DNA from 2 places in the Bradyrhizobium genosp. L genome. Region 2 is predicted to be linked to the other one. Evidence: riboswitches for the same ligand, from Rfam matches in the RefSeq annotation. Region 2 holds a riboswitch; the other holds the start of a gene.
What was found. A riboswitch is a leader RNA that binds a small molecule or an ion and turns the genes downstream of it on or off. The one in region 2 is predicted to bind cobalamin.

Region 1: another riboswitch for cobalamin. It lies ahead of IC762_RS31770 (TonB-dependent receptor); the one in region 2 lies ahead of IC762_RS13525 (DUF1636 family protein).

What each region holds. Positions count from the first base shown of each region.
Region 1 is NZ_CP061378.1:6,658,590-6,670,888, reverse strand. It holds gene rpmE (50S ribosomal protein L31) at 587-814, opposite strand; gene IC762_RS31785 (ABC transporter ATP-binding protein/permease) at 1,015-2,871, shown strand; gene IC762_RS31780 (amidohydrolase family protein) at 3,029-4,519, shown strand; gene IC762_RS31775 (CobW family GTP-binding protein) at 4,537-5,475, shown strand; cobalamin riboswitch at 5,558-5,753, shown strand; gene IC762_RS31770 (TonB-dependent receptor) at 5,863-8,139, shown strand; gene IC762_RS31765 (PepSY domain-containing protein) at 8,142-9,614, shown strand; gene IC762_RS31760 (alkaline phosphatase family protein) at 9,683-11,860, opposite strand; gene IC762_RS31755 (multicopper oxidase family protein) at 11,860-12,299, opposite strand, start outside.
Region 2 is NZ_CP061378.1:2,907,023-2,919,321, reverse strand. It holds gene cobN (cobaltochelatase subunit CobN) at 1-2,444, opposite strand, end outside; gene cobW (cobalamin biosynthesis protein CobW) at 2,444-3,478, opposite strand; gene IC762_RS13525 (DUF1636 family protein) at 3,475-3,849, opposite strand; cobalamin riboswitch at 3,939-4,154, opposite strand; gene cobO (cob(I)yrinic acid a,c-diamide adenosyltransferase) at 4,191-4,844, shown strand; gene IC762_RS13515 (cobyric acid synthase) at 4,856-6,304, shown strand; gene cobD (threonine-phosphate decarboxylase CobD) at 6,309-7,274, opposite strand; gene cbiB (adenosylcobinamide-phosphate synthase CbiB) at 7,287-8,228, opposite strand; gene cobU (bifunctional adenosylcobinamide kinase/adenosylcobinamide-phosphate guanylyltransferase) at 8,357-8,860, shown strand; gene bluB (5,6-dimethylbenzimidazole synthase) at 8,857-9,492, shown strand; gene IC762_RS13490 (hypothetical protein) at 9,470-9,772, shown strand; gene IC762_RS13485 (CbtB domain-containing protein) at 9,823-9,984, shown strand; gene IC762_RS13480 (CbtA family protein) at 9,995-10,735, shown strand; gene IC762_RS13475 (2-methylaconitate cis-trans isomerase PrpF family protein) at 10,732-11,874, opposite strand; gene IC762_RS13470 (NAD(P)-dependent oxidoreductase) at 11,971-12,299, shown strand, end outside.

The sequences.
Region 1 (12,299 bases), 3.7 Mb from region 2:
CAGGGAAAGCCGGGTTGTTCCCGGTTACACCTGTGGTCCTACTCCCGTGCTTTTTGTTGCACGGGACCCATGGGTGCAATCGGCACCCGGCTTTCCCTGCGCCCTCTACAAAGCAAGAGGGCGGAACGACAAGCAAAGCTCGGACAACTCATGTCGCGAGAACGCGAAGCTACGTCCCCACCCCCGCTGTCATCGCCCGATTTAATCGGGCGACCCAGTACGCCGCGGCCTCTCGGCTCAAGCACGACCGTCTCTGGAATACTGGATCACCCGCATGCGCGGGTGACGACACCGCGGTGGTGGTTGCTGAATCGAAAACTATCCTCACGGTCGTCCTGGCGAAAGCCAGGACCCATTACCCCGACAGCCGCTGAGGCACGACGCTGGGGCCGCAGCCCCGTTCACAATCACATTCGGTGGTTATGGGTCCTGGCTTTCGCCAGGACGACGACGGCATATGCAGCGCTATTTGCGCTCGCCGGGACGACAACGAATACGTGGCAACCGACCGCGCCCCCAAAACAAAAACGCCCCCGCGAAGGGGGGCGTTTGGACAGGCCGGCAAAGGGCTCGTCGCGTGCAGACCTCAATCCTTCTTGAGGAAGCCCGAAAACTTCTTCTGGAACCGGGAGACGCGGCCGCCACGATCCATCAGCTGCTGGGTGCCACCGGTCCAGGCCGGGTGCGACTTGGGGTCGATGTCGAGGTTCAGCGTGTCGCCTTCCTTGCCCCAGGTGGAGCGGGTCAGGTACTCGGTGCCATCGGTCATGACGACCTTAATCGTATGATAATTCGGATGAATATCGGCTTTCATGACAGTTCCTTCGGCGCGCCGGCGCCCGTCTTGCGATGTCTGGGATACGGGATTTGGCCGGCTCTATAGCCCAAGGGGGCCGTCAAAACAAGCCGGAAACCGGGCTCAAACCCATCATCGGATTAGGACTTTCCGTCCATTTGCCAGCCGCGAGCGGCGGGCCTATTTGGGGACAGTAGAACCGGTCTAGAAACAGAAAAATGAGCATAGCCGAACCGCTTGAGACCCCACGTGGCGCCCACGAGCCGCCGCGCGATGCGTTGCTCGAGGAGGAAGCCTTCATCGAGAGCCAGCTCGCGGACCCGGCGAAAAGCCGCGCTCGCCTGCGGCCGCTGCTGGCGCTGGCGCCTTATGTGGCGCGCTACAAGGGGCGCGCGATTCTTGCCTTCATCTCGCTGACGGTCGCCGCGATCACCACGCTGATCGTGCCGGTTGCGGTGAGGCGGATGATCGACATGGGCTTCACGCCCGAAGGCATCGCGATGATCAACAGCTATTTCAGCGTGATGATCGCGGTCGTCGCGGTGCTGGCTGCCGCCAGCGCCTCGCGCTACTACCTCGTGATGACGATCGGCGAGCGCATCGTCGCCGACCTCCGCCGCGACGTGTTCGCGCATCTGCTCTCGTTGGCGCCGTCGTTCTTCGATTCCGCGCGCTCGGGCGAACTGGTGTCGCGGCTCACCGCCGACACCACGCAGATCAAGTCGGCGGTCGGCGCCTCGGTCTCGATCGCGCTACGCAATCTGATGCTGTTCTTCGGCGCTGCCGCGATGATGGTGTTCACCAGCCCGCGGCTGTCCGGCTTCGTGCTGCTGGCGATCCCGCTGATCGTGATCCCGCTGGTCGCGTTCGGCCGCTGGGTGCGGCGGCTGTCGCGCAACGCGCAGGATACGCTGGCCGATGCCAGCGCCTATGCCAGCGAGCTCGTCAACGCGATCCGCACCGTGCAGGCCTATACCGGCGAGCGGCTCGCGCAGGCGCGCTTCGCCGGCGAAGTCGAGCAGGCCTATCAGGCGGCGCGCAGCTCGACCAAGGCGCGCGCGGTGCTGACGCTGATCGTCATTTTCATCGTGTTCACAAGCGTCGTCCTGATCCTCTGGGTCGGCTCGCACGACGTCCTCACCGGCGCCATAAGCCCGGGCCGGCTCGGCCAGTTCGTCCTCTATACGGCGTTCGCCGCGAGCGGCCTCGGCCAGCTCAGCGAGGTCTGGGGCGAGGTCTCGGCCGCATCGGGCGCCGCCGAGCGGCTGTTCGAGATTTTGCGCGTCAGGCCGGCGATTGCCGCTCCCGCGCAGCCGCGCGCGCTGCCACAGCCCGCGCGCGGCGATGTCGGCTTCGACAATGTCAGCTTCGCCTACCCGACAAGACCCAATACGCTCGCGGTCGACGGGGTGTCGCTGTCGGTACGTTCAGGTGAAAAGGTCGCGATCGTCGGTCCTTCCGGCGCCGGCAAGAGCACCCTGTTCCACCTGCTGCTGCGCTTCTACGATCCCCGGTCGGGCACCATCTCGCTCGACGGCGTTCCGATCCGGCAGGCCGACCCCGCCGAGGTGCGCGCGCGCATCGCGCTGGTGCCGCAGGATTCCGTGGTGTTCGCCGCGAGCGCGCGCGACAACATCCGCTTCGGCCGTCCCGATGCGACCGACGCCGAGGTCGAGCGCGCCGCCGATCTCGCCCATGCCACCGAATTCCTGCGCCGCCTGCCCGGTGGTTTCGAGACGCAGCTCGGCGAGCGCGGCGTGACGCTGTCGGGCGGCCAGCGCCAGCGCATCGCGATCGCGCGCGCCATCCTGCGCGACGCGCCGCTGCTGCTGCTCGACGAGGCGACCTCGGCGCTCGACGCCGAGAGCGAGACGCTGGTGCAGACCGCGCTGGAAGAGCTGATGCGCCACCGCACCACGCTGGTGATCGCGCATCGCCTCGCCACCGTGCTGTCCTGCGACCGCATTCTCGTCCTGGACCAGGGCAAGATCGTCGAGCAGGGCACCCATGCCGAGCTGGTCGCTGCCAACGGCCTCTATGCGCGGCTGGCACGGCTGCAGTTCGAAGGGATTTGAGTGACCTAACGAGATCCTTAGCCCGGATGAAGCGAAGCGTAATCCGGGCTACGCGCTCACTGTATGCGGCCACAACTCTGATTGGGTTGCTGCGATGAGCGCGATGCGCTTCTGTGTGCCGTCGAGATCTCGGTTTGGGAATGTTGGAGCGGCATAGATGGGCGGTTTGGTGATCAGCGGCGGCCGGGTGGTCGACCCGGCGAGCGGGATGGACGCGGTCGGCGATGTCGCGGTGGTGGACGGGCGCATCGCTGCCGTCGGCACCGGGCTCGGCGGCGCCGAGCGGCAGATCGACGCGACCGGGCTCGTGGTGGCGCCGGGCTTCATCGACCTGCACGCCCATGGCCAGACCATCCCCGCCGACCGCATGCAGGCCTTCGACGGCGTGACGACGACGCTCGATCTCGAGGCCGGCGTGCTGCCGGTCGCATCCTGGTACAAGCGCCAGGCCGACAAGGGCCGCGTGCTGAACTACGGCGCCGCCGCCAACTGGGCCTTCGCGCGGATCGGCGCCATGACCGGCTCGAACGCGGAAAGCTCGCTCGAATCGTTCGGCGCCGCGATGCGCGATCGCCGCTGGATCGACAATGTCGCGACCGACGGCGAAGTCGGCGGTATCCTCGAGCGGCTCGGCAACGGCCTGAACGAGGGCGGCATCGGCGTCGGCATCCTCAACGCCTATGCGCCGGGCGCCGGCGTGCAGGAACTGACCGCGGTGTGCCAGCTCGCCGCTCAGCATGCGGTGCCGACCTTCACCCATGTCGCCTATATGTCGCGGATCGATCCGGAGAGCGCGGCGGAAGCCTATATCCGCCTGATCGGCTATGCCGGCGCCACCGGCGCGCATATGCACATCTGCCATTTCAATTCGTCGAGCAAGACCGATATCGAGCGCTGTGTTGCGCTGATCGCGAAAGCCCAGGCGCAGGGTCTGCCGATCACGGTGGAGGCCTATCCCTACGGCACCGGCTCGACGGTGCTGGCGGCGACTTTCTTCAGCGATCCGCAGTTCGAGGAACGCAACGGCCTTGGCTATGATTCGGTGCAGCGCGTGACCGACGGGCACCGCTTCGGCAGCCGCGAGGAATTGCTGGCGGCGCAGGCGGAGGAGCCGTCCACGCTGGTGCTGTGGCACGTGCTCGATATCGAAAACAACGCGCATCATCGCGATCTGCTCGATATGGCGGTGCTGTATCCGGGTGGCGCGATCGCGTCCGACGCGATGCCGTGGACGCTGTCGAACGGCAAGCCATACACCGGCGATGCCTGGCCGCTGCCTGACGATGCCACCTCGCATCCGCGCTCGGCGGGCTGCTTCACCCGATTCATCCGCGAATGGGTGCGCGAGCGCCGGAAAGTCTCGCTGCTCGAGGGCATCCGCAAATGCGCGCTGATCCCGGCGGAAATCCTGGCGGCGAGCACGCCGGCGATGCGCAGCAAGGGGCGGCTGCAGCCAGGCGCCGATGCCGATGTGGTGGTGTTCGACTTCGAGACGCTTTCCGACCGCGCCACCTTCTCGGCGATGAACCGTCCGGCCGAGGGCGTGCGGCATCTCGTGGTCAGCGGCCAGCCGCTGATATCGGACGGCGTGCTCGATGTGGCGGCGCGGCCCGGCCGGCCGGTGCGCCGGCCCGTGGTCGCGAGCTGATCGTGCCGGTCCAGGTCCTGCAAGTCCCGATCCTGCTGGTGGCAGGCTTTCTCGGGGCGGGCAAGACCACGGTCGTGAATCATCTGCTGGCGCACGCCGAAGGAAAACGGATCGCCGCCGTGGTCAACGATTTCGGCGCCATCAATATCGATGCCGAGCTGATCGCCGGCGCCAGCGACGGCGTCGTCAGCTTGAGCAATGGCTGCATCTGCTGCACGCTGGAGGGCGATCTGATCCGCACCCTCGCCACGCTGCTGCGGCGCGACCCGCGTCCCGAATTCATCGTGATCGAGACCAGCGGTGTCGCCGATCCCTCCGACATCGTGCGCAATTTGATGGACCCGGTGATCTGGAAGGAAGCGCCGCTTGAGACCGTGCTGTGCGTGGTCGATGCAACCCAGCCCGTCGCCGCGTTGAACGACGCGCTGCTGCGTTCGCAATTGCGCGCGGCCGACGTGGTGGCGCTGAGCAAGGTGGATTTGGCTGACGACGCCACGCGCATCGCGATGCGCGACGCTGTGCGGGCGGTGCGTCCGGCGGCGGTGGTCGTCGATGCGCTGCATGGCGAGCTACCGACCGAGCTGCTATTCCCGGCGGATCCCGGTCACATGCCGGAGCCCCGCGAGCCGGGACCGCGCCGGCCCGCGACTGATCGATTCGAGACGCTGAGCTGGACGTCGGAGTGGCCGGTGCGGCTGCCGCGATTGCAGCAGGCGATCGGCCGACTGGCGCCGAAGCTCGCGCGCGCCAAGGGCCTGTTCGAGACGGTCGAGCAGCCCGGGCGGCTGACGGTGTTTCAACTCGCCGGCGGCCGCGCGACCTTGGCCGCGGGTGGCGTGTCGACGCCGGGTGTGCCGCGGACGCGGATCGTGTTCATCGCGGAAATGGGTGCGCTGTCGCGCGACGAGATCGCTGCGATCATGCAAGGCTGCGTCGCGGATCATGACGTGAGGTAAGCACCGTGTGTCGTCGCAGCCGCACCATCTCGCAAACGATGTGCGCGATGGTCACGCCGAATTGACAGCCGGGATAGCACCTCCTATCGTTTCAAGCGACGGTTCCCCCTCGGGGGATCAAAAGGGAATGCGGTGCGGGGCAACCCAACGCCGCAGCTGTCCCCGCAACTGTAAACGGCGAGCCTTTCGTCAATTAGCCACTGGGTCATTCGGCCCGGGAAGGCGGCGACAGGCGACGACCCGTGAGCCAGGAGACCTGCCGTCAGTCGTGGTCACACGCGAGCACATCGGGCGGGGGCGTCCTGGTGGGATCGGGGCATGGCCTGTTCGGCAATGCGCCAGTCCGCGTTCGCGGTGACGTGCCACGTTACCGCGAGTCCTCTTGTCATGTCCTCATCCTCGTCCGTCGCGCGCCAATGGCGCCTCGGCCTCGTTTGCTCATTGTCATCGCTGTTGCCCGCCGGCGCGTTCGCTCAAACCGCGTCATCGACCAGGCTCGATCCGATCCAGGTCTCGCCGCCTGCGGCGGTCAAGCCGCAACGTGTCGCACCAAGCCGCTCCGCCGTCGCCGCACGCTCACGGCCGCGACCGGCCGCCACGGCGGCGCCGGGCGGTGCGCCGCAATCCTCGGCGTCGTCCGGATCGGCCTCGCCGACGCTCAACGCTACCAAGCCGCAAGGCACCGGCAGCCGCCTCAATCTGACGCCGCTGCAGACCCCGGCCAGTGTCGAGATCATCACCTCGCAAACCATCGCCGAACGCGGCCAGCACAACGTGACCGACGCCGTGATCCAGAACGCGGTCGGCTTCACCGCCCTGTCGGCGCCCGGCAATGGCGCTTTGTCCTTCAGCGACCGCGGCTTTGCCGGCAGCAATTCGGTGATGACGCTCTATGACGGCACACGTTTCTATGTCGGCTCCGGCACGGTGACATTTCCGTACGACACCTGGTCGGCGGACCGCATCGAGGTGCTGCGCGGTCCGGCCTCGGTGCTGTATGGTGAAGGCGCGATCGGCGGTGTGATCAACGTGATTCCGAAGAAGCCGCTCGAGACGCCTTACAACGACGCTGAGGTGTCCGTGGACAGCAACATGACGCGGCGGCTGTCGGTGGACAGCGGCGGTCCGATCAATCCGAACATCTCGTATCGTGCAACGGCCACGGGCAACATGTCCGATGGTTGGGTCGATCGCGACAAGACGTCCAATCTCGTGGTCTCAGCCGCGGTGCGGGCGCAGGTCTCTGAAAGCTTCGCCGTCACCCTCTCCGAAGACTACGGCAACCGCTACCCGTCGCGCTACTTCGGCACGCCGTTGGTCAACGGCACGATCCTGGACGCGCTGCGTTTCAAGAACTACAACGCATCAGACAGCACGATTCACTACGAGGATAGCTGGACTCAGGTGAAGACCGAGTGGGATGCGGCCGACGGCGTCAAGGTCAACAATACGCTCTACTACCTGACCAGCGAGCGGCATTGGCGCGACATCGAGAGCTATACCTTCAATCCGAAGACGCAACTGATCGACCGCGCGAGCTATCTCGAAATCTTCCACGATCAGAAGCAGGCCGGCGATCGGATGGACACGACGTTCAGCGGCCACATCTTCGGACTAGAGAACCAGTTTGTATCCGGCTTCGACGTCAACCACATCGAGTTCTTCCACACCAACAATTCAAACGTTCCGCCGATTCCTACCTCATCCTCGGTCAGTCCCTATGGGTTTGATCCTGGATCGTTCTTCTTCACATCGTCTCCGACCACGCCCGGGTTCAACGCGATCGTCAATCAGTACTCGCTGTTTGCCGAGGATCGGCTGTCGCTGACCAATCAGTTGTCGCTGGTGTCGGGCGTCAGGTACGATCGCCCGGAAGTGGACCGCACGGACTACAAGACGCCTTCAAACAGCTTTGATACGACGCTGTCGGGCACGAGCTGGCGCGCCGGCGTCGTGTATCAACCGATCAAGGACCTTTCGCTCTACGGTCAATATGCTGTTGGCGTCGATCCCGTCACCAACATCATCTCGCTGGCGGCTTCGCAAAGAACCTTCCAGCTGTCGACCGGTAAGCAGACCGAGATTGGGGTAAAGCAATCGTTCTGGGGCGGCCGTGGCGAGTGGACACTGGCCGGGTACGAGATCGTCAAGAACAACTTGCTCATTGCGGATCCCAACGCACCCACCGGCCCGGCATTGCAGGTCGGCCAGCAATCATCGCGTGGCGTCGAGGCGTCGGTCGGGCTCGCCCTGGACTACGGTTGGCGGGTTGACGCCAACCTCGCGCTGCTGCGCGCCAAATACGACAACAACGTCCAGGCGGTTAGCGGCCAGCTCGTCAGCTATACCGGCAATGTCCCGATCAACGTTCCGCAGCAGGTCTCGAACGTCTGGGTGACCTGGGACTTCGCGCCCAACTGGTCGGTCTATGGCGGCGTGCAGATCGTCGGCCAGATGTACTCCGATCTCGCCAATACCCAGCTGCGGCCGGGCTACAATCTGGTCAATGGCGGTGTCAGGTGGAAGCCGGATGACCGCACTACGGTTGCGTTCCGCGTGTACAACCTGTTCGACAAGGTCTACGCCGTGACGTCGCCCTATGCCGGGCAATGGCTGCTCGGCATGCCGCGCACCGCTGAACTCTCCGTCAACGTGAAGTTCTGACCATGCGCAACGCACTGATCCGGCGTGGACGGCGATGGCTCTATGTCATCCATCGCTGGATCGGCATTGCAACCTGCCTGCTGTTTGCGATGTGGTTCGTCTCCGGCCTCGTCATGATGTACGTGGCCTTTCCGCAGCTCACCGACAAGGAGCGCCTCGCCGCGCTCCCTGTCGTCGCCTGGAGCAAGGTGCGGATCGCGCCGGACCGCGCGATGGCGATCGCGGGTATGGAGCAGTATCCCCGCGACATCAGGCTCTCGATGATGGACGATGTCCCGGTGTATCGCGTGGCCGGCTGGAAGGGCGCTGCCGTCACCATCTCCGCTGTGGACGGCCGCATCATCGACGGGATCACGACGGAGCAGGCGCTTGCCGTTGCCGGCCATCATCCGCACGCGGTGCAGCCGCATCTGCTCGACAGCGTGACGCGCGATCAATGGTCGGTGACGGCGCGCTTCGATCCCCTGCGGCCGCTCTATCTGATTGCGCTCGGCGATCCTGACGGCACCGAGCTTTACGTCTCGTCGCGCAGCGGCGAGATCGCGCTCGACACCAACAGGCAGGAGCGGGTCTGGAACTGGCTCGGCGCGATCCCGCACTGGATCTATCCGACCGTGCTGCGCAAGGATGGTCCGCTGTGGCGGGATGTCGTACTGTGGATCTCCGGCGTCTGCCTGGTGGTCGCGGTCACCGGGTTCTGGATCGGCATCCTGCGGCTGCGGCTGACGCGTCGTTATGCGCGCGGCACGATCTCGCCGTATCGCGGCTGGATGGCCTGGCATCACGTCGCCGGCCTGATCGGCGGCGTCTTCGTGTTCACCTGGATGCTCAGCGGCTGGCTGTCGCTCAATCCCGGTGGCGCGTTCTCGGGCCGCGGCCTCAGCCGCGAGATCGCGGTCAATTACGGCGGCCACGACAGGCCGGACGTCGTTGCGGATTTTCAGTCGACACCGTCGATACCGACGGTCGAGGCCCGCTTCGTCTGGATCGGCGGCCACAGGCTGATGGTGCTCGACGACAGGGATGGCCATCGAAGCCTCGCCGACCCCGTCACCGGTGCCCCGACAACGCTATCGCAAGATGAGATCATTGCGGCCGCGCGCCGAGCCATGCCCGAGGCGCCGATGGCGTTCTCGCGCCGGCTCGATGAACCCGATGCCTATTGGTACACGCTGCATCACGAACGCGAGTTTCCGGTGCTGCGGATCGGTTTCGACGAACCCGCCCGCACCTGGCTGCATATCTCGCCCGTCACGGCCGAGTTCCTCGAACGTTCCGACGACAGCCGCCGCGCCTATCGGTGGTGGTTCAACGCGCTGCACAGCCTGGATTTCCCGCTGCTGCTGCGTTACGTGCCCTCGCGCGACATCGTGGTCTGGCTGCTGTCGGCGGTCGGCACCGTCGTTTCCATCAGCGGCATCGTGATCGGCTGGCGCAGGCTGCGGCGCAAGTCCGCTTACGCGCGCCTCACGTAAACGAAAACCGCCGGCCTTTCGGGCCGGCGGTCCTTTGCGTTGTCGTGAGGCGCGATCAGTAGAAGCGATCAGTGATTCCAGCCGCCGTCGTGGTCCCAGCCGCCGCCACCGCCGTGGTGGCCGCCGCCGTCGAAGTCGAAGAAGTCGAAGAGGTCGCTGAGCGCCGGACTGTTGACCGGAACGTAGGGATTGCCCGAGGCGGTCACCGGGTTCGGGTAGTTGTCGCGGCTGCGATGGGTGATCGGCTGCAGGTCCCAATTGCGCTCGATGAATTTGATGATCGAGACGTGATCGGCATATTCATGCGAGATGTGGCCCTGCCGCGCCAGCGGCGACACCACGATCAGCGGAATACGGGTGCCGTCGCCGAAATAGTCGAGCGGCTGCACATAGCCGGAGTCGAAGTAGCCGCCACCTTCGTCGAAGGTGATGAAGATCGCCGTATCCTTGGCGTAGTCGGAGGCTTCGACCTGGTCGACGATCTTCTTGGTGAAGCCTTCGAACAGGTTGAGCTTGGAGGACGACGGATGACCGTCGGTGTAGCCGCTCGGCTTCACGATCGACACCGCCGGCAGCGAGTGCTTGGAGATATCCGAATACAGGTCCACCGAGTCCTTGATGTGAGCCGCGACCTGCTCCGGATGCGACATGATCGACGTGTCGTACTGGAACGGGTTGCAGATGTTGCAATACTCGTCGGCGGTCGGTCCGGCCGCACCCCAGTTGAGCTGGTACGGATCGTTGACGTAGTTGTTCCACTGGTCGCCGTAATACTTCCAGGAGATGTTGCGGTCGTTCAGGCTGTCGCCGATGCTCTTGCGGGTCGAGGGCGGGATCGTGAACGGCGTGTTGGACGGATTGTGGTCGGTGTAGGCGTTCTTGCCGTTGCCGAAATAACCCGGGTTGTAGTTGTTCAAGAGATAATAGTGGCCGGGTTCGCAATTCGGATTGATCCGGAGCTTGCTCAGATAGTCCGTGATCGGCTTGACGCCGGGCTGGGTCTGATCCGAACAGTCGCTGTAGGAGCCGCCGCCGGAGACCGGGTTGGTCGCGTAGGGCGGCGGATAGCCGCCATTGCCGCCGGCGCCATAGCCGTCCTCGGTGTACCAGTTGTTGGTGCCGGTGGCCGGATTCGGATTCTCGATCATATGCACGATGCCGGCGTCGGGCGTGCCACTGAACACCTGCTGGCCGTTCGGCGGAACCGCGGCGTTGCCGTAGGTGTCGCTGAAATACAGCATGTCGGCGTGGCCGAACATGATGTGGTTGGCACCGGTGCCGCCGTTGACCGACTGGTGGAAGTTGTCGCTCATCGCGTATTTCTGCGCCAGCGAGCTGAAGTAGGGCACGTCGCCCTTCTGCACGTTGTAGAAGCCGAGCGCCGTCGAACCTTCACCCGTGGTCGACGCAGTCGGTGAATACTCCGTGGAGAAGTTCGCGGGCTGCGTCGCGCCGTTGGTGCCGGCACCGACGGTCACTTCGACCCAGGCGAACAGATTGGCGCCGCAGCCCGACGGATTGTCGCGGCTGGCGGCCGAGTGGTTGCAGTTCAGCTGCTGCCACATCTGATAGAAGCGATGCACCGGGCTCGCCGCGTAGGCGTCGTAGGGCATTGCCTCGCCGTTGGTGAGCTGGAACGGACCGGCCGGCAGCGCGCTGACGTTCGTGATACGCGCGTCGGGGGTCGCCGAGGTCTGATTGGTGCCGCCGGTCAAGAGGTACTGGTAGTAATCGGAGGGCAGGCCGGATTCCGACTGCTGTGCCAGCGCGAGCGAGGCCTCGCAGGTCGTGATCGGCGACGTGCCGCATTTGTTCGGGATGTAGGAGACCTTGGGGCCGCCGACCAGCGGAGCCGGCAATTGGTCCTTGGGGAAAGTCTGCTTCGGCGGGCTGAGCAGGAACGCATCGGTTGCGCCGGTATCGGTCGCGGCGAGCTGATGCGCCTTCTCGAAGTTCGGTCCGGGCAGCGCGTTCTTGTTGGCGTCGAGCTTGACGATGCCCTGCGAGAGCAGGTTCATCACGCTCTCCTCGCGCCGCTCCGGCACGTAGGTTGCGAACACGTGATCGAAGCTGCGGTTCTCGCCGATGATGACGATGACGTGCTTGATCGGCGTCCGGGTCTCATGCCCGCCATGGTGGTCCCAATCCTGCGCGAGGACCGGACCGGCGGTGAACTGACCCAGCGCAAGCGCGCTGAGGGTGAGGCGGCAACCCTGCAGCCAACGTGATCTGTGCCTGTCGTGCATCATAGCTCTCCTTTTTGCTGGTTGAGCGGCTTGGTCGAACTTGCGGTGTCGCGCGGCATGACCCTGATCCGTCCCATCATGCCGCCGTCCTCATGCTCGAGGACGTGGCAGTGGTAGACGAAGGTGCCGACGATGTTGGGATCGCGAAAATCCATGCGCAGGCGCACGGTCGGATATTTCAGCATCCGGTTGTTGTAGTAGGGCACGTTGACGGTATCGCGCAGGAACGGCTCATTGACCGCGATGCCGGACCAGTCGAGCAGCTGGAAGTGCAGCTGGTGGATGTGGAAATCGTGCAGCTCGGTCGAGCGGTTTTCGATGATCCAGTCCTCGACGTCGCCCTGCCGCACGGTGATGTCGGGGACGTCGGACTGCGGATCGAACGGTTTTGGCGTCTCGCCGTCGTTGGTGAGGAAGAATTTCGTCGGACTGTTCGGAT
Region 2 (12,299 bases):
CGCAGCGTGACGTCGATGCGCGGACGGCCGAGTTCCGCGGGCGCGATGATGTCGTAACCCGACACCCGGCCCGAACCGTGATCCCAGCGCGGCGCGATACCGGCAAGATGCAGGGCCATCGCAAAGTCCTCCCCGGCCGTGCGCATCGTCGAGGAGCCCCAGAGGTCGACGACGAGCCCTTTCGGCCAGTCGCCGTGGTCCTGCAAATGGCGGCGCAGCAGCTCTTCGGCGAGCTTGACGCCCTGCGCATGCGCCGACGGTGTCGGCACGGCGCGCGGATCGACGGCAAACAGATTGCGCCCGGTCGGCAGCACGTCGCTCCGCCCACGATAGGGCGAACCCGCAGGTCCCGGCGCGACGCGCCGTCCAGCGAGCGCGTCAAGCAGTGCGCGCGTCTCGGCTTCGCCGCAAGCGCCCTGCCCGAACACATGCAGGCCGTCGCCAAACTGGCTCTCCTTGAGATCGCAGACGAAGCGGTCGATCTGCGGAATGGCCTCCGCCGCAGCGACCGATGCGGCCAGGCCGAGATCGTCTTCCAGCCCGGCCAGCCGTGCTTCGTCGCGGATCGCCGCGATCAGGCGCTGGCGTCGCGCCGGATCGAGCCCGTCGGCGGTCGAATATTCGTCGAGCAACTGTTCGAGCCGGCGTAGGCCCTCCGGCACCGCGGCCTGCGCCAACGGCGGCGGCAGATGGCCGATCGTCACCGCGCCGATCCGCCGCTTGGCCTGTGCCGCCTCGCCGGGATCGTTGACGATGAAGGGATAGATGACAGGCAGATCGGCGATCAATGCTTCCGGCCAGCACGAAGCCGACAGCGCAACCGACTTGCCGGGCAGCCATTCGAGCGTGCCATGCGCGCCCATGTGCACGACGGCGTCGATGCCCTGCTGCCGGAGCCACAGATGGAACGCGACATAGGCATGGCGCGGCGTGCGCGAGAGATCGTGATAGTCAGCATCGCGGTGACCGATCTCGCCGCGCTCGGGCTGAACCGCGATGATCGACTTGCCGCTCCGGATCGCCGCGAAATGAAACGCGCCGTCGCGACAGTCGGGATCATCCTTCGGCGCGCCCCAGGCGCGCGCGAGATCGTCTTGCAACTGCTGCGACAGGCTGGAAGCCGCCACGCGATAGTCGGCGACGCTCCATGTTAATGTCTCGCGCAAGAGAACATCGCCGAGCATCTCGACTGCCTCGACGTCGAAACCGGCGGCGGCAAGCTCGGCGAGCACAGCCTCGACCGAGGCGAGCGCATCGAGACCGACGGCATGCGCGATCTGGTGCGGGCGACCCGGATAGTTCGACAGCACGATCGCGAGTTGCTTGTCATGCGCCGGCTTAGTCGCGAGCCGGTGCCAGGCCGCGACGCGCGCGGCCACGGCGGCGACCCGCTCGGCGTCCGGCCGATGTGCCAGATGCGCGAATTGCAGATCGGGATCACGCTCGGCTGCCGACTTGAAGCTGACGACACCCGCAAACAGCCGGCCGTCGACCTCCGGCAGCACCACATGCATCGCCAGATCGCCGGGTGCGAGACCGCGCAGCGACTCCGCCCAGTCTTCGCGCTTCGCCGTCGACAACGCGACCTGGAACACCGGGCACGCTACCGCATCGAACGGCGTGGTGCCGTCATCGCCGACGGCGGAGAACGCGGTCGCATTGACGATGGCGGCAGGCGGACATTGCGCGAATTGTTCGTGCAGCCAATCCCGTACCCCCGGCGCCTTCAGCGACGTGACGAACACGCCGTGCGCAGCAAAGCCCTGCTGCCGCAGCGCTTCGATCAGCGCATCGACGGGCGCCATATCGCCGGCGGTGAGATAGGAGCGATAGAAGGTCACCAGCGCCCGCGGCCGTGTGTCCGGCGCCGGCAGCGCGGCGACAACGCCGAGCCGTGCATCGTAGCAACCAATCTCGGGGAGATCGATCTCGCCGGTGACTGGCCCGGCATAGAGTCCAGACGCCAGCGCCAGTTGCGCGATCACGGCCTGCGCCGCAACGGGTCCGCCCTTGTCGCACAGCAGCTTCAGCCGCCGCAGCGTCGAGACCGGCAGCGTCGAGAATTCATCGAGCCGCGGATCGTCGCGGCCGTCGGCCGGCAGCACCACCAGCGCGATGCCGCGCTCCCTCGCCAGCCGATGCATGGCTGCAAGCCCGTATGACCAATACGGCTCCCCGCCGATCAGCCGCACCAGGATGCCGCGCGCCTGCGGCGACAAGGTTCGCTCGACATAGGTGTCGACCGAGAGCGGATGGCGCAGCTCCGCGAGATTGGCAAGCCGCAGCGACGGCAGCGAGCTCCGGCCACGCCGCCAGCCGGCCGCGAACGCCGCCAGGTCGCTGTCGGAGAACGAGAGCATCACGAGATCGGCCGGATCCTGGCCGATGTCCCTTGGTGTCGCGGTCTCCTCGAGACCGCGGCTCTCGCGGAAAACGACGTGCATCAGACCCCTAGACGCGCCTTGATGGCGGCTTCATCGATATCGCCGTGCTCGCCGATCACGACGAGCTTCGACTGCCGGGGACGCGTGCCCCAGGGCATGTCGAATTGATGCCGCACCCGCTCGCCGACCGACTGCACCAGCAGACGCATCGGCTTGCCTTCGACCGCGATGTAGCCTTTGGCGCGCAGCACGTTCTGCTCGCGCGCCAGGCCCTTGATCGACGCGATCAGCGCGTCGACATCAGCAATTTCGGGGAGATTGATCACCACGGAATTGAAATCGTCGTGCTCGTGTTCCTCTTCGCCGTCATGGTGAGACGGACGCGCTGCAAGATCGTCCTCCGCCGCAGCTCCAAGGCCGAGGATCACACGCGCGTCGACCGCACCATCGATGATGGGCAACATTGGCACCTCTCGCGGCATCTCGGCCGCGATCGCCGCTTTGGCAGCCTTGAGCCCGTCGGCCCCAGCCAGATCGGCCTTGGTCAGCAGCACGATATCGGCGCAGGCGATCTGATCCTCGAACACCTCCGACAGCGGCGTCTCATGGTCGATATTGTCGTCGGCCGCGCGCTGCGCATCCACCGCGGCAGGATCCGGCGCGAAACGGCCGGCCGCGACGGCCGCCGCATCGGCCAGCGCGATCACGCCATCGACCGTGATCCGCGACCGGATCTCCGGCCAGTCGAACGCCTTCAACAGCGGCTTCGGCAGTGCGAGCCCGGATGTCTCGATCACGATGTGATCGGGCCTCACGCGGCGCGCCAGCAATTGCTCCATCGCCGGGATGAAATCGTCGGCGACGGTGCAGCAGATGCAGCCATTGGCGAGCTCGACGATGTTTTCGGTCGGACAATTATCGTCGGCGCACGACTTCAGGATCTCGCCATCGACGCCTTCGCTGCCGAATTCGTTGACCAGCACCGCGAGCTTCTTGCCGTTGGCGTTCCGGATCAGATGCTGGATCAGCGTCGTCTTGCCGGATCCGAGAAAGCCGGTCACGACCGTCACCGGGACTTTTGTCAGCGTGTTCATTCAGCGGCCTCAGGCACGACGGCGATGGGTGGAATACGGGCAAGCGACTGCTTGCGGAAGATCTCGGGCCGGCTGCGCCACGGCACGATGCCGTCGGGCGCAGCGGCATAGGCGGATGCACCAGCAATGACGTCCTTGGCATTGGCTTCCGACAGCCGTCCATAGACATAGGACCACCGCCCCGGGGCGCTGAGCGCGACCGAGCAGCCCTGGTTGCAGGCGGACAGGCATTCGACCGGAACCAGATCGACGTCGTCGGGCATGCCGGCCTCGACAAGCGCGGCATGCAGGCGCGCGCCGGGCGCGGTCTCGCCTTCCGCCAGCGTCTGGCCGGCCTTGCACGTGATGCAGACATGAAGTGTAACGCTCATCGCCCATCCTAAATTGACAGCGGAGGCGATGAGGCACACGAACCGGTCGAGACAGGTCCGTTCCCCGTCGCGGAACACCCCGTCCGCCGGTCTCAACGTCTGCGTTGGCAGGTCTCCCGGCTTGCGGAGCAGGCTTTCGCCTTCGATCCCCGCCTTCCCGATTCCAGCTGGAACCAGTGGCTTTGGGTCTCTCTCCGGTCACGGTCGCGGGGGCGGCTGCGCTTCGGGCCTAGCCTTCCGGTTTTGGCCTATCGCATTCCCTCTTCGCCTGTCGTAGGACAGGAACCAACGCGGACCCACCATTCGTCCGTGGCTCGAACTTGTCAAGCCGAAGGAACGCCATGATCTCTGAGGGAGACGAGACGCACGACGAGGCCCTCGATACCGAAGATTCCCTCGGTGCGCGCCATACCGCCAAGATGGCCAGGATCAAGGTTGCCCGCGACCGTATCATGGCGACCAAAAGCGGCGAAAAGGGCCTGATCATCGTTCATACCGGCGCCGGAAAGGGAAAATCCTCCTCTGCGTTCGGCATGATCGTGCGCTGCGTGGCGCATGGCTTCCCCTGCGCCGTGGTGCAATTCATCAAGGGCGCCTGGGATACCGGCGAACGCCGCCTGCTCACGGAACATTTCGGCGATCTCTGCCAATTCCACGCGATGGGCGAAGGTTTCACCTGGGAGACCCAGGACCGCGCCCGCGACATCGCCGCGGCGCGGGCCGGCTGGGAGAAGGCCAAGGAGCTGATCTCCGATCCGAGCCTGCGCATGGTCGTGCTCGACGAGATCAACATCGCACTGCGCTACGATTATCTGGCGGTCGCAGAAATCGTCGACTTCCTGAAGGCGTCGAAGCCGCCGATGACCCATGTCGTGCTTACCGGGCGCAACGCCAAGGATGAGCTGATCGAGATCGCCGACCTCGTCACCGAAATGACGCTGGTGAAGCATCCGTTCCGCTCCGGCATCAAAGCCCAGCCGGGCGTGGAGTTCTGACGACAATCATCATGGCGCGCGCATTGATGATCCAGGGAGCAGGCTCGGACGTCGGCAAATCGCTGATCGTCGCGGGCCTCGCGCGCGCTGCGGCGCGACGCGGCCTGCGCGTGCTGCCGTTCAAGCCGCAGAACATGTCGAACAATGCAGCCGTCACCGTCGATGGTGGCGAGATCGGACGTGCCCAGGCGCTGCAGGCGCTCGCCGCCGGCGCAGCGCCACACACCGACATGAACCCGGTGCTGCTGAAGCCGGAGAGCGACGTCGGCGCCCAGATCATCGTGCAGGGCAAGCGGATCGCGACCGCACGCGCGCGGGAATATGCCGCAATGAAGCCGTCGCTGATGGGCGCGGTCGAGGAGAGCTTTGCGCGGCTCAAGGCTCGCGCCGATCTCGTGCTGGTCGAAGGCGCCGGCAGCCCAGCCGAGGTCAATCTGCGCAAGAACGACATCGCCAATATGGGCTTCGCGCGCAAGGCCGGTGTCCCCGTCGTGCTGGTCGGCGACATCGACCGCGGCGGCGTGATCGCGCAACTCGTCGGCATCAAGACGGTGATCGACCCTGATGATGCCGCGATGATCCAGGGTTTTGTCATCAATAAATTCCGCGGCGACCCGACGCTGTTCGATGACGGTTACCGGCTGATCGAGGCACGCACGGCGTGGCGTGGTTTTGGCGTGCTGCCCTGGTTCGCCCGCGCCGGCGATTTACCGGCGGAGGATGCGCTCGGGCTCGGCGAGGCGCGCAGGCCTGGACAGTGCAAGATCGCCTTTCTCGCGCTGTCGCGGATCGCCAATTTCGACGATCTCGATCCGCTGAAGCTCGAGCCCGGCGTCGATCTCGTGATGGTGCGTGCAGGCGAAGCGATCCCGGGCGACGCAAAACTCGTCATCCTGCCCGGCTCGAAATCGACCCGCGGCGACCTCGCCTTCCTGCGCGCGCAAGGCTGGGACATCGATCTGCTGGCGCATCATCGCCGTGGCGGCCATGTGCTCGGCCTGTGCGGCGGATATCAGATGCTCGGGCAGAGTGTTACCGATCCCCAAGGGATCGAAGGTCCCGCCGGCGAGACCCGAGGTCTTGGGCTGCTCGATATCACCACCGTGATGACCGAACAGAAGACACTGACGCGCGTCACGGCCGTGCATGCCGCCACGGATCAGCCGATCTCAGCCTATGAAATCCACATTGGACACACCGACGGGCCGGATCGCGCGCAGCCATTCGCGCTCGTCGATGGCGCGCCGGAAGGTGCTGTTTCCTCCGATGGGCGTGTGCATGGCAGCTATCTGCACGGCCTGTTCACCTCGGACGATTTCCGAAAGGCCTTCCTCGCCAAGCTCGATATTCCCGCCGCCGATCAACCCTATGGCGCGAAGGTCGAGAGCGCGCTCGATGCGCTCGCCGATCACATCGAGGCTCATCTCGACGTCGAAGGGCTGCTCGCGCTGGCCCGCTGAAGCTTCAAATCGAAAGCGCCGCGGCGAGGCGCGACCACTCGGTGTCATCCCCGGGCAAACCAAGACGCAGCCATCCCAGCTGTTTCTGGAACACACGCGACCAGATTCGGCTGCGTGCCAGCTTTTCCTGCGCGGCGAGCGCATCGCCGGTCTCATAGAGCCGAAACAGCGATGTGCCGCCGACCAGCTGCCAGCCCTGTACCTCCGCTTCCCTGTCGAGGCGGACACTGTCGCGCGCCAGGCGAGCCGACGTTGCTTTCGCCCAGTCGTCGTCAAGTAGCGCACGCCGCCCGATCGCAATCGCCGCACCCGATACCGGCCATGGCCCCGCCATCGCCGCAAGGGCCGCGATGTCCTGCTCGCTACCGATCGCAAAGCCGAGCCGCAAGCCGGCCAGCCCGTAAAACTTTCCGAACGATCGCAGCACCAGCAATCCCGGTCGCTCTGCCTCCGCTGCCAGCGAGAGGTCAGGAACGGCATCGGCAAAACTCTCATCGATCACGAGCCGGCCGACCTGCGGCAGCAGCCCCAGCAACTCGCTCCGGCCGTGGCATCGTCCATCCGGATTGTTCGGATTGACCACGATCGCAAGATCGGCGCCCGCAAGCGCTTTGAGATCGGAGACCTCCGCGACGTCCCAGCCGGCAGACGAGAGAACCGCGGCATACTCATTGTAAGTCGGTGCCAGGACGCGCGCCCGGCCGCGCGGCGCGAGATGCGGCAGCAACTGAATGGCGGCCTGCGCGCCGCCCATCGCCACGATCGGCGCATCGGTGGCGTAGGCATGCCGTGCGGCCTGATGCAGCGATTCGATCAGGGATCGCGACGGCAAGGCGCTCCACTGTCCGGGCTCGACGTCGAGGACAGGATAAGGCAACCGATTGATGCCGGTCGACAGATCGATCCAGTCTTCCGCCCGGCCACCGAAGCGTTCAACCGCGACATCGAGATTGCCACCGTGCTCACGCATCCGCCGGCTCCTTCACACAAGCGCCAGGATCACGAGCGCTCCACCCAACACCAGCATGGCGCGACGATAGAGTTTTAGCCCCGCGTCGATGTCGGCGGCACCAGGATCACGCGCGCCCGCGTTGAGCCAGGGTTCATCGGCGATGCTGCCGTGATAGGTGCGCGGACCGCTCAGCCGCACGCCGAGCCCGCCGGCCATCGCCGCTTCCGGCCAGCCGGCATTCGGCGAACGATGGCGGCGCGCATCGCGCAGCATGCACGACCACGCCTGCGATGGCTTCGGCGCGAGCAGCACGAACAGCACGCCGGTCAGGCGTGCCGGAATCAGATTGGCAAGGTCGTCGATCCGGGCGGCGGCCCAGCCAAAGGCTTCGTGCCGCTCGGTGCGATGGCCGATCATCGAGTCCAGCGTGTTGATCGCCTTGTAGCCGACGATCCCGGGCAGGCCCAGCAGCGCGCCCCAGAACACCGGCGCCACGATGCCGTCGGATGCATTTTCGGCGAGGCTCTCCAGCGCCGCGCGCGCGATACCGGCGTCATCGAGCACAGCGGGATCACGCCCGACGATCTGTCCGACGGCCGCGCGGGCCCCCGCGATGTCGCTGCCGCCCAGCGGACCAGCGACCGCGGCGACATGATCGTGGAGCGAACGCAAGGCAACCAGGGGCCAAGCCAGAATTCCCACCAGGATGACGCCGATCCATCCCGCGCCAAGCGCCGCCTGAACGGCCCAGGCGAGAGCAGCGGCGAGCGCAATCACGACAACGGCCGCAGCGACGCCGGCCGCGCGGCGCAGCGCGGGCGGATCGGCGCTCCGGTTCCAGCCGGTATCGACGGCATGGATCAGCCGGCCGAGCCAGGTCACGGGATGACCGATGCGGGCGAACAGCCAGTCGGGCCAGCCGATCAGGGCATCCATCGCCATCGCCACCGCCATCGCTCCCGCAAAGCCCACGCACTTTTCTCCCGCCCCGGCCTCCCCTGATGGGCAAGACATCGGCCGAGCGCAAGCCCCGGGCGGCGGATTTCGGCTTTGTCTTTGACGGCGTTTGGTGGTTATAGCGGGCGGTGCAGGAGATCATGATGGCGGTGGTTTTGATCACGGGCGGGGCGCGATCGGGCAAGAGCCGGCGTGCCGAAGCGCGCGCGAAGAGCTGTCCGGGGCAGCCGATCTATGTCGCGACCGCCGAAGCGCTCGATGCGGAAATGGACGCGCGCATCGCCGCCCACCGCGCGCGACGGGGACACGACTGGATCGAACGCGAAGTGCCGCTCGATCTCGTCGAGGCGCTGTCCGCGACCGATGGCGGCGGCGCGCGGCTGGTCGATTGCCTGACGCTCTGGCTGTCGAACCTGCTGCACGCGGAGCGCGACTGGTCTCAGGAGGTGACGCGCCTTGCCGACGCGCTGCCGCGCCAGCGCAGTCCGGTCGTGCTTGTCACCAACGAGGTCGGCCTCGGCATCGTGCCCGACAATGCGTTGGCGCGGACATTTCGCGATGCTGCCGGCCTGATGAACCAGGCCATTGCCGACGTCGCGGATGAAGTGGAATTCGTGGTGGCCGGCCTGCCGACGAAGCTGAAATGACCGTTGCCTTCGACGATACATTTCGCCGCCAGCTGCACGAATTGTTCGTGTGGCGCCGCGACGTCCGGCGTTTTCGCACCGATCCGCTGCCCGACGGCGTCATCGAGCGACTGATCGAGATCGCCTGCCTGTCGCCATCGGTCGGGTTGAGCCAGCCCTGGCGATTCGTCATCGTCGACGATAAAGCGCGGCGCCGCGCCGTGATCGACGACTTCAAGGCCTGCAACGCCGATGCCCTGCAAGCCTATTCCGGCGAGCGCGCCGCGAAATACGCGTCGCTCAAGCTGGCCGGCCTCGAAGAGGCGCCGGGCCATCTTGCCGTGTTCGCCGAAAAGGAAGGCCCGATCGGCGCCGGCCTCGGCCGCGCCACGATGCCGGAGACGACCGAATATTCCGTCGTGGCTGCGATCGCTTCGATGTGGCTGGCTGCGCGGGCCGACGGCGTCGGGCTCGGCTGGGTCTCGATCCTCAATCCAGTCCGCGTCCACGACATTCTCGAGGTGCCGGAAACCTGGAAGTTCATCGGCTATCTCTGCATCGGCTATCCCGAAGCCGAGTGCGACCGGCCCGAGCTTGAGCAGGCCAAATGGGAATCAAGGCGAGGTCCGGGTGAGTTCACCATCCGACGCTAGTTGGCGCGATGACATCGCGTCCCTGGTCTTCCCGATCGGGGCGCACGGCGCGATCTGCGCCGTTCATCGCGGCGCTTTCCGCACCCTGCTCGGTGCGGACCCGACGCCGGACGCCTGCCTCGGTCATTTCGCGCGCTTCGAGGCTGCATTCCGGGCCGCGGCGCGCGCCAAAATTGCGCGCAAGCGCATTGCACCGGGTACAAATCTGCATCTTACCAGTCGCGACATCGCCCGAAAGCTGCTAGAAGCCGACACAAGAGAACGCGGAGAGCAACCATGAGCCAGTCCCAAGTCACGGACCTGCAAGTCACGGACCTGCAAGTCACGCATATGCCGGTCGCCGTCGGGCAGCAGGCGGGACGGCTTGCGCAGTCGTTGATGGCTATGGCGCTGGGCCTGTTCATCGTCGGCGTCGTCGGCTTCTCCCATATCGACGTGATCCACAACGCCGCGCACGACGTGCGCCATTCGAACGCGTTCCCCTGCCACTGACCTCTGCAGCATGGGCACCTTTCGCTCGATCGTCTTTTCCTCCGTCATTGCCGGGTTCATCGTTGGCCTGATCGTCACCGCGGTCCAGCAGGTCGGCACGGTACCCCTGATCCTCAAGGCCGAGGTCTACGAGAAGGCTGCGGAACATCATCAGCATGGAGCTGCCATCGCGACGCCTCAGGTGACGCTGGTGCATGATCATGCCGACCATGATGCGGGCGCGGAGGCCTGGGAGCCGCGCGACGGCCTGGAGCGCAATGCCTACACGGCAGCGGCAAACATCCTCACCGCGATCGGATTCTCGCTGTTGCTTGCCGGCTTCCTCTCCGTTCGCAGCGGCGCGACCGGCGAGCCGGTCTCGTGGCACGAGGGCTTGATGTGGGGGCTCGCGGGCTTCGCCGTGTTCACGATCGCGCCGGGGCTGGGATTGCCGCCCGAACTTCCCGGCGTGCCGGCAGCGCCGCTGCTGTCGCGCCAGATCTGGTGGGTGACGGCGGTGCTGGGAACCGCGGCCGGCCTCGGACTGATCGTATTCCGGCGCTCGATGCCGTCGGCGATCGCAGGCGTGGTCCTGATCATGCTGCCGCATCTGATCGGCGCGCCCGAGCTGGAGCATGTCGAGACCAACGTGCCCTCGTCGCTGTCGCATCAGTTCGTGGTCGCGGTGACGCTGACCAGCCTGGTGTTCTGGTCGTTGCTCGGCGGCCTGACCAGCGCCGTGTTCGCGCGCTTCGATCGCGCCTCGACCTAATCGGGCATTCGATACACGACATTGCCTTCGAACAGGCGGCGCGCGGTGCGATAGACCGCGCCGTAGTCGGCCTTCAGGCCGCCATCGCTTCCCGACACGCCGGCATCGACCAGCGTGACGCCCGAAGGATGCGCGATCCGGATCGGCCCCTTTGCCCGGCACAGTCGCGCCGGAATGCTGCCGGGAATCCGCGTCGCCACCGCAAGGCAGATCGCGCCGGTGATCGGCGTCGCGCGATGCGGCTGGCCGACCGAGATCATCCGCACCCAGATGTCGGCATCATCCGCCGTCAACTCGCGCCCGGACAAGGTGCGTCCCGCGCGCGGGCCGGTGACCATCGCGACCTTCGGAATGCCGGTCATTTTCCCCGCGGTTTCGAGATCGCCGGCGATCCCCATTTTGACCGACGCCGCGCGGCGAATCGCTTCCATGCGCTGCAGGAAGGCCGCATCGCCATCGAGCGCATCGGGCAATTCATCGCCGGTCTTGCCGACGGCCTCCGCCGCAACGAAGACACAGGGGTTGGCGGCGTCGACGCAGGATGCCTGCACGCGGCCGAGCCCTTCGACCTCGAGCTCGTCGGTGGCGCTGCCGGTCGGCAACAGCCTCCCGGTCCGCGCCCCGCCAGGCTCGAGAAATTCCAGCCGGATCGGCGCTGCCGCACCGGCGACGCCGTCGATCTCGATATCGCCGCCCGCGGCGAGCGTTCCGCCAAGCACCGGAAACCGCGCGACGATGATTTTCGACGTGTTGGTGTTGTGGATGCGGACCGTGGCCTCGCCGCTGTCGGGACCTCGCACCAGCCCCTCCTCCAGCGCGAACGGCCCGACCGCCGAAGACATGTTGCCGCAATTGGCCCCGTAATCGACGAAGCTGTCGCGGACGCCGATCTGCGCGAACGTATAGTCGACGTCGGCGTCAGGGCGGCTCGGCGGACCGATCACGCAAATCTTCGACAGCGACGAGATGCCGCCGCCCATGCCGTCGAGCTGCCGGCCGTTGGGATCGGGCGAGCCCATCACCTCGCGGAAGATCGGATCCCAGGCATCGCGGCTCGCCGGCAGGTCCGCGCTGCGGAACATCACCGCCTTGGAGGTGCCGCCCCGCATGAACACGGCGCGCAGTCGGGCATTGGCCATGGCGGGTCCCTCTCGTCATCATTGCAACGGCCCGGGACGATATCGCCGGGAACGCAGGCTGTCTCGCGTCGTCTCATGCGGTGACGTCGGTCGCCCCTGCATTGCGGGACTGGCTCGCGCACGCAGGATCGTGCCAGATGGTGGCTGAACATCGGCCAAGAACGAGACTTAAGGGAAACGCGCATGGCGGAGAAGATCGCGGTCATCGGAATGGGGCAGATGGGATCCGGCATGGCGGGACGGCTCAAGGAGGCCGGCCTCGATGTCGTCGGCTTCGACGTCAACGCCGAGCAGCGCGCTCGCCTCACCAAGGACGGCTTCGCGATGGCATCGAGCATCGCCGAGGCGCTGGTGGGCCGGACGGTGGTGCTGACCAGCCTGCCCGATCCCAAGGCGGTGAACGAGGCCTGGCTCGGCACTGACGG